Regions from separate parts of the Shewanella sp. FDAARGOS_354 genome, predicted to be linked through region 3. Evidence: predicted binding sites of a transcription regulator. Region 3 holds the regulator's gene; each other region holds the start of a gene.
What was found. The regulator sigma-54, encoded in region 3, starts transcription at its own class of promoters, with help from an activator protein. The targets are predictions, from matches to a motif close to GTTGGCACGNNNNTNGNNT.

Region 1 (4,220 bases), 650 kb from region 3:
CGGGTTCTCCTTTATCATTCAAACCATCCCACTTGACATCAGTGTTACCCCCCTTACTACCATCAACAGTAAATGTTCTAACGACTTGCCCCTTATCATCTTCGATTCGAACATTAATGACGGGAATTTTCTCTGAAGTACTGATCACACCATTTAAGCCTGGGCTTTCTGCAGAGATATAACCCGTATCAGTCGGTAACAGCACTTTTCGCCCAACTAATCCCGATGCTTGCAAAGCTTGGCTTGATGTCATCACACTGTTTAAATTAACAATTTGATCATTTAACTTAGAAATGCCATCAACAGTAGAAAAAGATGCCATCTGTGCAATCATCTGGTCGTTATCAACGGGCTTGAAGGGATCCTGCATCGATAACTGCTGGCTGAGTAATGAGAAAAAATCCTCTTGAGTGAGCTGCTGACTCTTAGCCTCTGGAACAGCAGAACTATTCGGCAAACGTAATCCATCCAAAAATGGGTTACCTGTAGAGCTAGTCGACGTTTTCGTGGTATTGGTTGATACCGTATTCGATTGAGTGTTTGTTTGAGTCAGCTGCGATGAGGTTTGACTCAGTTGGTTAATGAGGCTCACAACGTACCTCCTAAATAACGCATATTATTTACCCATCCCAAGTGTTTGTTGCAGCATAGATTTTGCCGCCTCAGCCACTTGAACATTCATCTGATATGAGCGAGAAGCTGAAATCATGTCAGCCATTTCTTCCATGACATTCACATTTGGTTTGTAAATAAAGCCATCAGCATCCGCCATCGGATGATCCGGCGAATACTCTTTTAATAGGGGCTTATCACTCTCGACGATGCCTTTCACCGTGACACCTTGGGAAGCTTGTTGCTGACTTTGCGCCTTGGCCATTTCTGCTTCGAAAATAGGATGACGAGAACGGTAAGTTTTATCTACACTGCTGGAGACTGAATCTGCGTTAGCAATGTTACTCGCGGTAGTATTTAGCCGCAGAGACTGGGCTGACATGCCAGACCCCGCAACATCGAAGATATTAAATAAACTCATGATTAATCCCCTCTCAGCGCTTTTTTCATACCGCTAAATTTACTGTCTAAAAACCCCAGAGACATTTGATATTCGAGAGCATTTTGCATAAATGCTGATTGCTCTTGTTGAACGTCGACAGTATTGCCATCCCCAGTATCGGGTTGATTCGGCACTCGAAATTTAACGTACTGCCCGGTTAGCTGCGCTAGCCCAAAATGCTGCTCATCAGCGGTCATCTCTAAGCTATTACGCTGTTGTTGCTGGGTTTTAGCAACATTTAAGGCGGCAGAAAAATCGACGTCACGGGCTTTATAATGTGGCGTATCAGCATTTGCGATATTGCTTGAAATCACTTCAGCCCGCTCAGCACGGATCCCCAACGTGAATTGGTGAACACCCAGTGCCTTATCAAAATTAATCGCCATAAAATTGCCTCCATCGTGTCACTCACGGGAACAAAGCAATTCATGTGCCAATACTTTTATGGGAGGTAATAAAGTTTGTGAGGGATATAGCAGATAAAAAAATTACCGAACTATGCCGGTAATTATCAATTAAAATCAAATCCTTAAGTTTTCTTTTGGTAATAAATGCCAGGGTTACAACGAACCATATCAAATTCATCAGTAAGGCCAGCAATGGATTCGGATGCGCCTAAAAAGAGGATACCTTTGGGATTTAACGCGGCAGCAAATTGCCGCAAAATTTTTGCTTTTGCCTCAGGGGCAAAATAGATCAACACATTTCGGCAAAAAATAATGTCAAACTTACCCAACAAAGTGTAACTCTCGAGCAAGTTATGAGCTCGGAAATTGACGAGACGTTTAACGTTATCTTTTATGCGCATGTTGCCAGAAGGCAAAGCATCAAAAAACTGCCGCTTACGTTCTTCAGACAATCCACGTGCTAACGCTAAACTATCATACTCAGCATTTTTACAACGCTCCAACATAGAAGGCGAAAGATCCGTTGCTTGAATCGAGGCACCACCAGGCAGCGCCCCAGGTTTTTTTTGCTGGTACTCTAATATGGTCATCGCTAAAGAATATGGCTCTTGACCCGACGAGCAAGCTGCAGACCATATCTTTAAAGGTCTACCTAACTTACTGTATTCTGGTAATAGCGCATTATTAAGCAATTCAAATGGATAACGATCACGAAACCATAAGGTTTCATTAGTGGTCATGGCATCAATAACTTCAGCTCGTAAAGCTCGTTCCGTGGGTTTCATCGAATGCTTTACCACATCGGATAACGAAGGAAGGTTATATTTGCCCATCAATGGCGCGAGACGACTACGTACGAGGTATTGTTTATTTTCACCTAGCACGATGCCGCTATGTTGTTCTAAAAACAACCTAAATTGATTATATTCGGCTTCAGCGAGTGATTTATCAGGCACATTCACGTCCTAGATCCTATAGCAAGCACCAAAATAAGTGCACAACAATCATGTAATAAGGGCTAGATTATAGCGTAAAGCTCAACTAGGCACTAACCCACACTCTCACTACAAACTTAAATGCTTGTTCACTGCCGCAGCTAATTCGTCAGGGTTAAATTTTGCGATAAAGTCATTGGCACCAACCTTTTGTACCATGGCTTGGTTAAAGACACCGCTTAATGAGGTGTGCAGTACCACCTTGATATTTTTAAGCTTAGGATCATCACGGATCTCAGCCGTTAAGGTATAACCATCCATTTCGGGCATCTCAATATCGGAGATAATGAGTGGAATTTCATCGGCAACGTTATTCATTTCACTTGCAATGGCCTTGAGCTTATCAAGTGCCTCACGACCATCTTTTGCCGTGTCAATTTGTAAATTTAACGACTCTAACGACCGAATAATTTGCTTGCGTGCCACCGCAGAATCATCAATCACCATAATATGGTAATGCTGACTTCTATCGAGAGTAAGTTGCTCATTAACCTCTTCACTAATGGCCGTTTTGACAGGTGAGATTTCATCTAAAATCTTTTCAACATCTAAGATTTCAACCAACTCACCTTCAATCTCGGTAACCGCGGTTAAATAGGAATAACGCCCAGCACCTTGCGGTGGCGGCATAATAGCTTCCCAGTTCATGTTGATAATACGTTCAACAGAACTAACCAAGAACCCCTGCACACTACGGTTATATTCCGAAATGATGATAAAGCAATTTTCAGTGCTCGCTAACGGACGCCCCCCCGTTGCCGCACTCAGATCGATAACAGAAATAGTTGTGCCGCGAATATGGGCAACTCCTTTGACGTAAGGATTGAGTTTAGGCAATGTCGTTAATGGCGGGCATTGCAAAACCTCTTTCACTTTAAATACGTTTATCCCAAACCGTTGACGACCATTTAACTTAAATAGCAATAGTTCTAGCCGGTTTTGACCTACGAGTTGGGTTCGTTTGTTGACTGAATCAAGAATACTCGACATAACTCTGCCTTGTTGTTCTGTTTATGTACGGCCCTAAAACTCGTTTGAGTATAGGCATATTAATTGCTTACGTCTTGTTATCGATAAACATAGTTGAAACTAAGTCAAACTTCTGACACCAAAAATCTAAGAAAGAAGCATTGAACAGTTTCACGCTTGATAAAAGTATAGGTGTATTCTGGCGTTACAAGCTAGTCTCTTCATTATGAAAGTAAATTTAGTCTATTTTTTGAGTATTTTCGCACTTTTTCTATCCACGGCAGCTAAGGCTGAACCCGTGATACCTAGCGTATCGGCGATATCCGAATTAGCTAAAGCCCTTATTAATGAAAAGATTGCTGTACCTGCAAATGCGAAAGTCGACATTAATCCACAAACGGTCGATAACCGAATGCTGCCAGCACAGTGTACATCACCAATAAGGGTCGAATTAGCTTCAGAACGCGAAATTAGCCGTAATAACACCATAAAAGTTAGTTGTGATACCCCCGATCTCGCCTACCCTTGGCAGATTTTTATGTCTGTTAGAGTAGACATTCTTTTTCCTGTTGTGGTCGCAACCGAAACCTTAGCGCCAGGTGAATTAATCAGTTCTTTACAGGTCGAGATCCGCTATGTTGACCAAAATAGTTTGCGTGGCATGCAATTTAGCGATACTAATCAGCTAACAGGCGTGAGAGTTAAACGCCGAGTCGCGAAAAATTATCCTATTTTTGCGAACAACCTTTGCTTTGTCTGTAAAAATGACACAGTGTCGATTTATGTGCGTTCAAA
Region 2 (4,220 bases), 2.5 Mb from region 3:
TAACTCGCTAGCATAGGGACGAATGCGCGTCGAGGTATTGGCAACCAGATGCTGGGCAAAATCGGCTAAGGTTTCGCACAGCAAGGACATATCGATGGGCTTACGGAAATGGTAGCCCGCGTATTTGGACAATAGTGTATCGAGGTGAGGATTCGGCAGGCCGTCGGAGAGGAAAATAAACTCCACATCCGCAATGGCGCTGGACTCGAGTAAGGCTAAGTAATCTTCACGGCTAAGACGGGGCAGCTCAATGATCGCCACATCGATACGATTGGCCTCCAGCTGACTAATCCAAGATAAATCATCGCTACTGCGTAGCTTGTTGTAGGTCTGCGCGCCCTCGAGCTTCACTAATGCCTGCTCGGTTTCGACGTCCTGTAGATGATAGAAAAGCGTTGGTCGGATCATCTTGTGCCACTCCCTGTGAATAAGGAATCACTGTATGCCAGCCGTGAAATTTTAACAATCTCAACGGTAAGAGTTGCCGATAATAAGCGAGGCACTGGCGACAATAGATAAATATCATCAGTTAAATCAAACCATTAACTTATCATTAAAAAGTGAACGAAATATGCATAGAAGCTGAATGAAACTGATATTTCCATGAAAATGTGGGCAATCCGTGTCGGCGGAGCTGCCCAAACTACCACAGGAGGTCGTTATGACGTCTAATGTTGCGCAACATCAGACCGAGCTGAGCGCCGATATTAAGCTGGTTAATGAGTTAATCGAGCTGACGCAAACCGGCGTGGATTTTTATACTCGGGCCAATACCACTGTCGATGACTACAGCCTAAAACGCATTTTTATTGCCCAAATCAACACATACCAAGGGATGCTGGCGCGATTTAGGCAACTGCTCGCCCAATCATTACAGTACATAGGCCCGCACTCGGTGCCGCCGTCGCAGACTCGGCCCTATGCCGATGTCGATGCTTTACTTATTAAACAGCAACTCGCCGATGCCCTCACCGTGCTCTGCGAGCTTGAGCGTCAGCGCCTTAACCACCTCAAACAGTTAATTAAAAAAGCCAATCACCCAAGGTTAATCAGCCAATTGGCCGAGGATATTGCTTGGCTACAAATCCATTTGGATACCTTACACCTGCGTAGCCAAGCCCTGTAAGGCAGCAATGCCAGCCAATAACGCGGCCAACTGAGCCGCGTTTTTGTTGCCTGCGATCTGGCGATTCTTAACGCCTATCTTGCTTAAGCCCAATCGCTTTATCACCCTCGGTAATATTTACATTTTGTCGGTAAAAAGCGCCGAGCTTGCTTTTGGATTAAACAGTCGAAACGAGCCGAAAACAAATATAATTATCTTAAAATCAATCAGATAAAAATATTGGCACGATTCACGCTTTAGTCCCTTCGAGATAACAACGGAGGATATCATTATGAAAAACACGACAACTTTAGCCTTAACCACCTTACTTGTCGGTTCTATCAGCTTAAATGTGACCGCCGCACAGGATTGGAAAGACGATGCCAAAGATGCTTGGCTCGATGGCAAGGCCGAAACGACTTTGTTGCTTAATACTAACCTCAACTCCTTTGACATTATGACCGACGTGAAAAACGGCCATGTGACCTTAACCGGTAAAGTGGAAAGCAGTGTCGATAAGGCGCTCGCAGCGGAGCTGATCAAAAGCTTGGATGGGGTAAAAGGGGTTGAAAACAAATTAACCGTGATGAATGAAAACGAGAGCACCAGTGAGGTAGTGAAGACCTTAACCGACTCTAAGGTCGCAACGGTCGTAAAAACCCGCCTGTTGTTCTCGACCGACGTTTCGGGCACCCAAATTAATGTAGACGTTGCCGATGGCGTAGTGACCTTACAGGGTGAAGTGGCCAGCGATGCCGAGCGTCAATTAGCACTGACCATTGCCAAAAATACCGATGATGTGAAAAAGGTCGTCGATAAGATCAAAGTCAAAACCTCATAATGGTCTTAACATTCAGCCCTTGCTAATTCAGCTCTAGATACTCTTGATAACTCAGCTGTTGGTATTAGTCACTCGGGCAAAAACCACAAAACCAGCTTCGGCTGGTTTTGTTTTATCGGCGCGATGTTATGTTAATCATGCCTTAGGCTTCCTGTTCAAGGCAGAAGCTAAATTCATAAAAATGTTGACCGTTTTCAATGCTTATCGCCATCGTACCATATAGCCCTGTGAGTTCACCCGCGCCAGAATGGGGGACGACCTCAAGGTGTAAGCGGTTTTGCCCATCGGTCATAATGCCAAAATGTTGCAGCACAAAACTGCCCTGTCTGCCGCACAGTTTACCCACGACTTGTTCAATCGCCACATAACCAGCAGAGCCTTTTACCGCGGTCATGGCACTGAGCATTTCGCCTTGGCTGCGGGCCTCTAGCTCACCATAAAAGGTTTTATCTAAAGTCATTCTGCCCAAGTTCACACCGCCCACACCTGTGGCATAGGCATTCTCGGGATTGAGCTTAACATCAAATTTGCCTGTGACTTTGGTCATTTCCATAACACGCTCCTTGTTTTAATTTTATGCTTTATGCCAAAACCTTCGCTTTCCGGCCGCTAGATGAAATAAATACCTCAGCCGCAGCTGAGGTAAAATTAACTTAGCATAAGCCCCGCTCTAAACCTAATGCAGCGCTTTGATTTCTGATTCACTGACACCGATTTTAAGGGTTTTAATTACAGTTGGCGGTGTTGTCATGGGTTGTTCAGCCGCCCTCTCACGGTAAGTAACAGCTACTTTAAATGGGGATTCAAAGGGATAAACAGGTTCAATATTATCGACCTCAATACGATCGCCAATAAATACACTGCCTAAGTGCTGCACACGATTTTGGCCATAATCTAGGCTAAACAAGCCGAGATACCAGAACACACCTGAACCTTGGTTAGTCACAATAAAAGGCGCCACAAAGGGCATGGTTTGCTGCTGTGGATCATCCTGTAATGGCGCATCACTTTGGGTATCAGGCTCTAAAGCGGGGTCAAAATTAAGCGGAGTAACTCGTAAATAATCTAATAACACTCGGCCTTTAGCCTCGCCATCCTGATAATCCCCAATAGCAAACTCCGTTTGTTTAACGTTAATAAAGTGGGTTAACACTACGGCTTTGTGGCTGTCCGGTAAGCTCACTTCAAATTTATTAGCGGTATTTAAACTAAACAGCTTAAGCATCACTTCCGAGGCATTAGCAACGGGCTTGACTTCACTGGGTACCACAGATTCAAGCGCATCTTCACTGCTTAATAATATGGCTTCTTGGGCTTTTGCCTTAGCATCAGCCTGCGCCATGGCCTCATCGTATTGCAACACTTGGCCATCTTCCATGACCATGTAAATATCATCATTGGTCATGTTAAAGCGATAAACTCCCACGGCAAGAATACTCAGCACTAGGACTGTCGCCGCGATGGTGACTTTAACAAACATACTCATTTTCTCCCCCAATAGCCTAAGTGCTGTATCATTTGCGCTGATGGCAAAACCAGCCTTGCTGATAGCATCAAAAAATCGCTCTTTCTACAAGGCCAAAATCGCATATTTTTGCTTTAGTCAGCACAAGTTCAGCAAGTTAACCCATGCTGGCATATATATGATTCAGCCTTTTCATTAATGTTCGCAATCGGGCTATAATTCCTTGGCTTAAACGACACCAGCAGTCTTGAACAACGATCGAGTATTAAGGATTTAATTGCCAATGACCAATGCCTCTACTAGCCCATTTGCCGTGTTAAACCAAACCACGGCACACTCGTTTAATGAACAAAAAAACTTAATTAAGCGCGTCTTTAAGGGCAAACCAGTGCAATGTCCAAGCTGCAATCAAACCCTCAAAGTCATCTTGCCGGAGACAGCTAAAGCCGAACAGGCAGCAGGTATTTTCTGCCCCAAAGGCTGTACCGATATCGAGCTAGACATGGAGGCCGTAGCAGGTATCTAAGCCTTCCTTTTGGACGAGTGCAATTGTCCACGAAAATAATGGCGATAATATCCCACTAAATTGCTGCCAATAAACAACATTTCCATTAAGACCGCCACTGGCGAGCCTACTAAGATATTGTGGACTAACCAAAAACTGGTGCCGACTATCATCAGTAGCCGCAAGTCTTTATCACGTTGACAAAATGCCGCACGGGTTTGAAATAGTGTACCGATACAACTGATCACACTCACAAGCCCGCTGAAGGTCAAGCTACTCATCAGTACCGCTGCCCCGCTAAAAC
Region 3 (4,220 bases):
GCCTTTATGCCGACCTTAACGCGCAGGAAGTGCAATTGACCAGTCAGGTAGTAGGAACCTATGAAGCAAAATAACATATTACTTGCCAGCCTAATGCTAATGACAAGCATGAATGCCTTCGCCAAGATCGGTGACTTACAGCAAGAAGTGAAAATTAAAGCCGTCAGTCAAACTGCGGACATTAAAAACAATCAGATCATTTTCTTCGGTCCCGTTGAAGTTGTTCAAGGCTCAATTAAAATCCATGCGGATCAACTCCGTGCATTTTCTGTCGAAGGCGAAAATAGTAAAGTCTTACTGGCTACAGGAAATCCAGCAACCTACAGCCAAATCCTTGATGATGGCCGCCCTGCATCTGCTAGCGCCAAAGAGATTCGCTATGAAATGGCCACTCGGACGTTGACCCTAACTGGTACAGCGACCCTAGACCAAGCGGGTAGTCAAGTTACAGGCAATTTAATTCGTTACGATATTATTCAGCAAAAACTGATCGCCGAAAGTAGCGGCAATGGTGATGATCGCGTAATTACCATTATTCAACCTGATAATTATCAGGAAGAACTCAAAAATACACCAACAGATAAACCTGTGAAAAAACAGGATTCTAAATGACCCAAATCACCTTAAAAGCACAGAATCTCGCCAAGAGTTATAAGAGTCGTCAGGTTGTCAAAGATGTCAGCCTGACGGTCAAAACGGGTCAAGTCGTCGGCCTACTCGGCCCTAACGGCGCGGGCAAAACCACCACCTTTTACATGGTCGTGGGCTTAGTTAAAAGCGATAAAGGCCATATCTTTATCGACGATGATGATTTAACCGCCGATCCTATGCATCTGCGTGCCCGCAAAGGTATTGGTTACCTACCACAGGAAGCGAGTATCTTTCGTAAATTAACCGTACACGACAACATCATGGCGGTACTGCAAACCCGTAAAGAGCTCAATAGTGACCAGCGCGAAGAAGCACTAGAGCAACTGCTAGAAGAGTTCCATATCACCCATATTCGTGACAGCCAAGGCATGTCCTTATCGGGCGGTGAACGTCGACGCGTCGAAATTGCCCGCGCCTTAGCGGCCAACCCCAAGTTTATTCTGCTTGATGAGCCCTTTGCGGGCGTTGATCCGATCTCCGTTATCGATATCAAGAAAATTATCGAGCAGCTTAAGAGCCGAGGCCTTGGTGTACTGATCACTGACCACAATGTGCGCGAGACCTTAGACGTCTGTGAACATGCTTACATTGTGAGTCACGGTAATCTTATTGCCGAGGGCACACCCGCAGAGATCTTAGACAATCAGCAAGTTAGGGCTGTGTACTTAGGTGAACAATTCAGGCTATAGTTACTAAAACAAAGCTAATAAGCCTTGAATTTGAGAGCGCTAGGCTCCATCCATATGATATCAAGCGACCTAAACTCACAATAATAACCTAGGGATCAGCGGTAACATGAAAGCGTCACTCCAGCTCAAACTGGGTCAACAGTTAACCATGACGCCACAACTTCAGCAGGCCATTCGCCTGCTGCAACTGTCGTCATTGGAACTGCAACAAGAAATCCAGCAAGCCTTAGATTCTAATCCTCTTCTCGAGCTGGAAGAGGAGCAATTTGACGCGCCTAGCGAACGTAAGCAAGATATCGCCGATACCGACTTTAGCGAAACGACTGCCCAGCCACAGGAACAAGATAATTCCACCGTGGACATTGCCGAGTCGCTGACCAAAGAATCTCTGCCCGAAGAGTTACCCATGGATACCACTTGGGATGAAGTCTTTACCGCATCGCCAAACTCAGGTTCTGGCGCCAGCCGTGAAGATGACATGCCCTTCCAAGGGGAAACTAGCGAGGGGTTGTACGAACATTTAGAATGGCAAAAAAACCTCACACCCTTCTCTGAAACCGATTTAGCCATTGCCACCGCGATTATTGATGCCATTGACGATCAAGGTTATCTCACTCAAAGCACTGAAGATATCCTCGAAGCCATGGGCAATCCCGAGATTGAACTCGACGAAGTCGAAGCCGTGCTCAAGCGTATTCAACACTTCGACCCTGTTGGTGTCGCGGCAAGGGATTTAAGCGAATGTTTACTGATCCAGCTATCTCATTTTTCGCCTGATACCCCTCACATCGAAAACGCCCGCATGTTGATCAAAGATCATTTAGATCTGATCGCCGCTCGCGACTTTAGGCTGTTAATGCGTAAGACCAAACTGAAAGAGGACGAGTTAAGGGACAGTATTGCGCTGATCCAAACCTTGAACCCTCGTCCCGGTTTACTCATCACCCCTGTCGATGAAGAATATGTGATCCCCGATGTATCGGTGTCGAAGAAAAACGGCCGTTGGGTGGTCGAATTAAACCCTGACTGCATGCCAAAAATCAACGTAAATCAGCAATATGCAGCAATGGCCCGAAGTTCAAAAAATCAAGCTGATAGCCAATTTATTCGTGGCCATCTGCAAGAAGCCAAGTGGTTTATTAAAAGCCTTGAAAGCCGTAACGAAACACTGCTCAAGGTGGCAAACTGTATAGTGCAATATCAACAGGGTTTCTTCGAATATGGCGAAGAAGCCATGAAACCTATGGTCCTAAACGATATCGCCGAGGCGGTAGAGATGCATGAGTCCACCATTTCACGGGTGACGACTCAAAAATACATGCATACCCCAAAAGGACTTTTTGAACTAAAATATTTCTTCTCAAGCCACGTCGGGACGGATGATGGCGGTGAGTGCTCATCCACAGCAATCAGAGCTTTCATTAAGAAACTGGTTGCAGCGGAAAACCAGAAAAAACCATTAAGCGACAGCAAGATGGCTCAACTTCTGGCAGAACAGGGAATTAACGTTGCGCGCAGAACCATTGCGAAGTACCGAGAAGCGATGCTTATTCCCCCTTCCAATCAGCGTAAAAGTTTATAGCCTATTGTGAGTATCGGAGGACGTTTCTATGCAAATAAACCTAAGTGGACACCATATCGAGATTACTGAATCGTTACGGGCATATGTTGAGGAAAAGTTTTCAAAACTTGAACGTCATTTCGAACAGATCAATAATGTGCACGTTGTGCTCAATGTTGAGAAAATGCAACAGATTGCCGAAGCGAGAATCAACCTCACCGGTGGTGAAGTCTTCGCGACTTCAGAGCATGCAGATATGTATGCTGCCATAGACGTCCTGATTGATAAACTTGATCGTCAGGTTATTAAACACAAAGAGAAGTTAACAAAACACTAGCAATGGAACTTCGTACCATACTGCGGCCGGAGTGCACAACCTGCGCCACTCCGGGCAGTAAGAAAAAGGTACTGGAACTCATCAGCGACTTAGCCGCTGCCCAGTACCCCACCCTCTCATCTCAAGAGATCTTCGAAAGCCTCGTGGCGCGCGAAAAGATGGGTAGCACAGGTATAGGTAACGGTATCGCCATTCCACATGGTCGATTAACCGATATAACACAACCCATAGCGATATTGATAAAATGTGAGGAGCCGATAGCCTTTGATGCTATCGATAAACAACCCGTCGATATTTTATTTGCACTACTCGTGCCTGCCGACCAATGTCAGCAGCACCTAAGTACCTTGTCATGCATGGCTGAAAAGCTCAGTGACAAGCAAATATTAAAACAATTGCGCAAGACGCATGATGAAACGGAACTCTATCAGGTAATCATTGGATGAAACTGGTCATAGTGTCAGGGCGTTCAGGCTCAGGCAAATCGGTCGCACTTAGAGTGCTTGAAGATCTCGGCTACTATTGTGTCGATAATTTGCCTTTGCCTTTGATTGGCAGTTTGCTTGAACAGCTCAAAGGCAGTAACGATCTCGTTGCTATCAGTGTTGACGTGCGCAATTTACCAGAGCAAGACAAAGTGCTGGTTAAACAGCTTGCCAGCCTGCCTACGGGCACTGAACTCACCAGCTTCTTCTTAAACTCCAGCGATAAAGTGTTGCTCAAACGCTACAGTGAAACGCGGCGCTTACATCCCTTATCTAAGAGCCGAGTGTCACTGCAAGAAGCCATCAAGCTTGAAGGCAAATTGCTCGAGCCGCTGTCACAGCAGATGGATCACTATATAGATACCTCGAATCTGAATATCTATGAACTCAGCGACCAAGTGCGGCAAATACTCCTTGGCAGTGTCGATAAGGAACTGGTGATCAACTTCGAGTCCTTCGGTTTTAAGCATGGTATGCCGACCGAAGCTGACTTTATG

Region 1: a site for sigma-54 is predicted at 1,474-1,492, ahead of flgB (flagellar basal body rod protein FlgB). Genes of this name have one in related genera too.
Region 2: a site for sigma-54 is predicted at 1,345-1,363, ahead of CEQ32_RS08250 (BON domain-containing protein). Genes of this name have one in related genera too.

The regions. Positions count from the first base shown of each region.
Region 1 is NZ_CP022089.2:25,328-29,547, reverse strand. Features, by position in the region: gene flgD (flagellar hook assembly protein FlgD) at 1-592, opposite strand, end outside; gene flgC (flagellar basal body rod protein FlgC) at 617-1,033, opposite strand; gene flgB (flagellar basal body rod protein FlgB) at 1,036-1,440, opposite strand; gene CEQ32_RS00140 (CheR family methyltransferase) at 1,584-2,423, opposite strand; gene CEQ32_RS00135 (chemotaxis protein CheV) at 2,526-3,446, opposite strand; gene flgA (flagellar basal body P-ring formation chaperone FlgA) at 3,652-4,220, shown strand, end outside.
Region 2 is NZ_CP022089.2:1,825,093-1,829,312, forward strand. Features, by position in the region: gene CEQ32_RS08240 (sigma-54 interaction domain-containing protein) at 1-408, opposite strand, end outside; gene CEQ32_RS08245 (hypothetical protein) at 662-1,126, shown strand; gene CEQ32_RS08250 (BON domain-containing protein) at 1,398-1,946, shown strand; gene CEQ32_RS08255 (DUF3224 domain-containing protein) at 2,089-2,499, opposite strand; gene CEQ32_RS08260 (hypothetical protein) at 2,623-3,432, opposite strand; gene CEQ32_RS08265 (hypothetical protein) at 3,695-3,937, shown strand; gene CEQ32_RS08270 (YgjV family protein) at 3,934-4,220, opposite strand, start outside.
Region 3 is NZ_CP022089.2:4,406,203-4,410,422, reverse strand. Features, by position in the region: gene lptC (LPS export ABC transporter periplasmic protein LptC) at 1-74, shown strand, start outside; gene lptA (lipopolysaccharide transport periplasmic protein LptA) at 61-612, shown strand; gene lptB (LPS export ABC transporter ATP-binding protein) at 609-1,340, shown strand; gene CEQ32_RS19830 (RNA polymerase factor sigma-54) at 1,447-2,922, shown strand; gene hpf (ribosome hibernation promoting factor) at 2,951-3,238, shown strand; gene ptsN (PTS IIA-like nitrogen regulatory protein PtsN) at 3,241-3,684, shown strand; gene rapZ (RNase adapter RapZ) at 3,681-4,220, shown strand, end outside.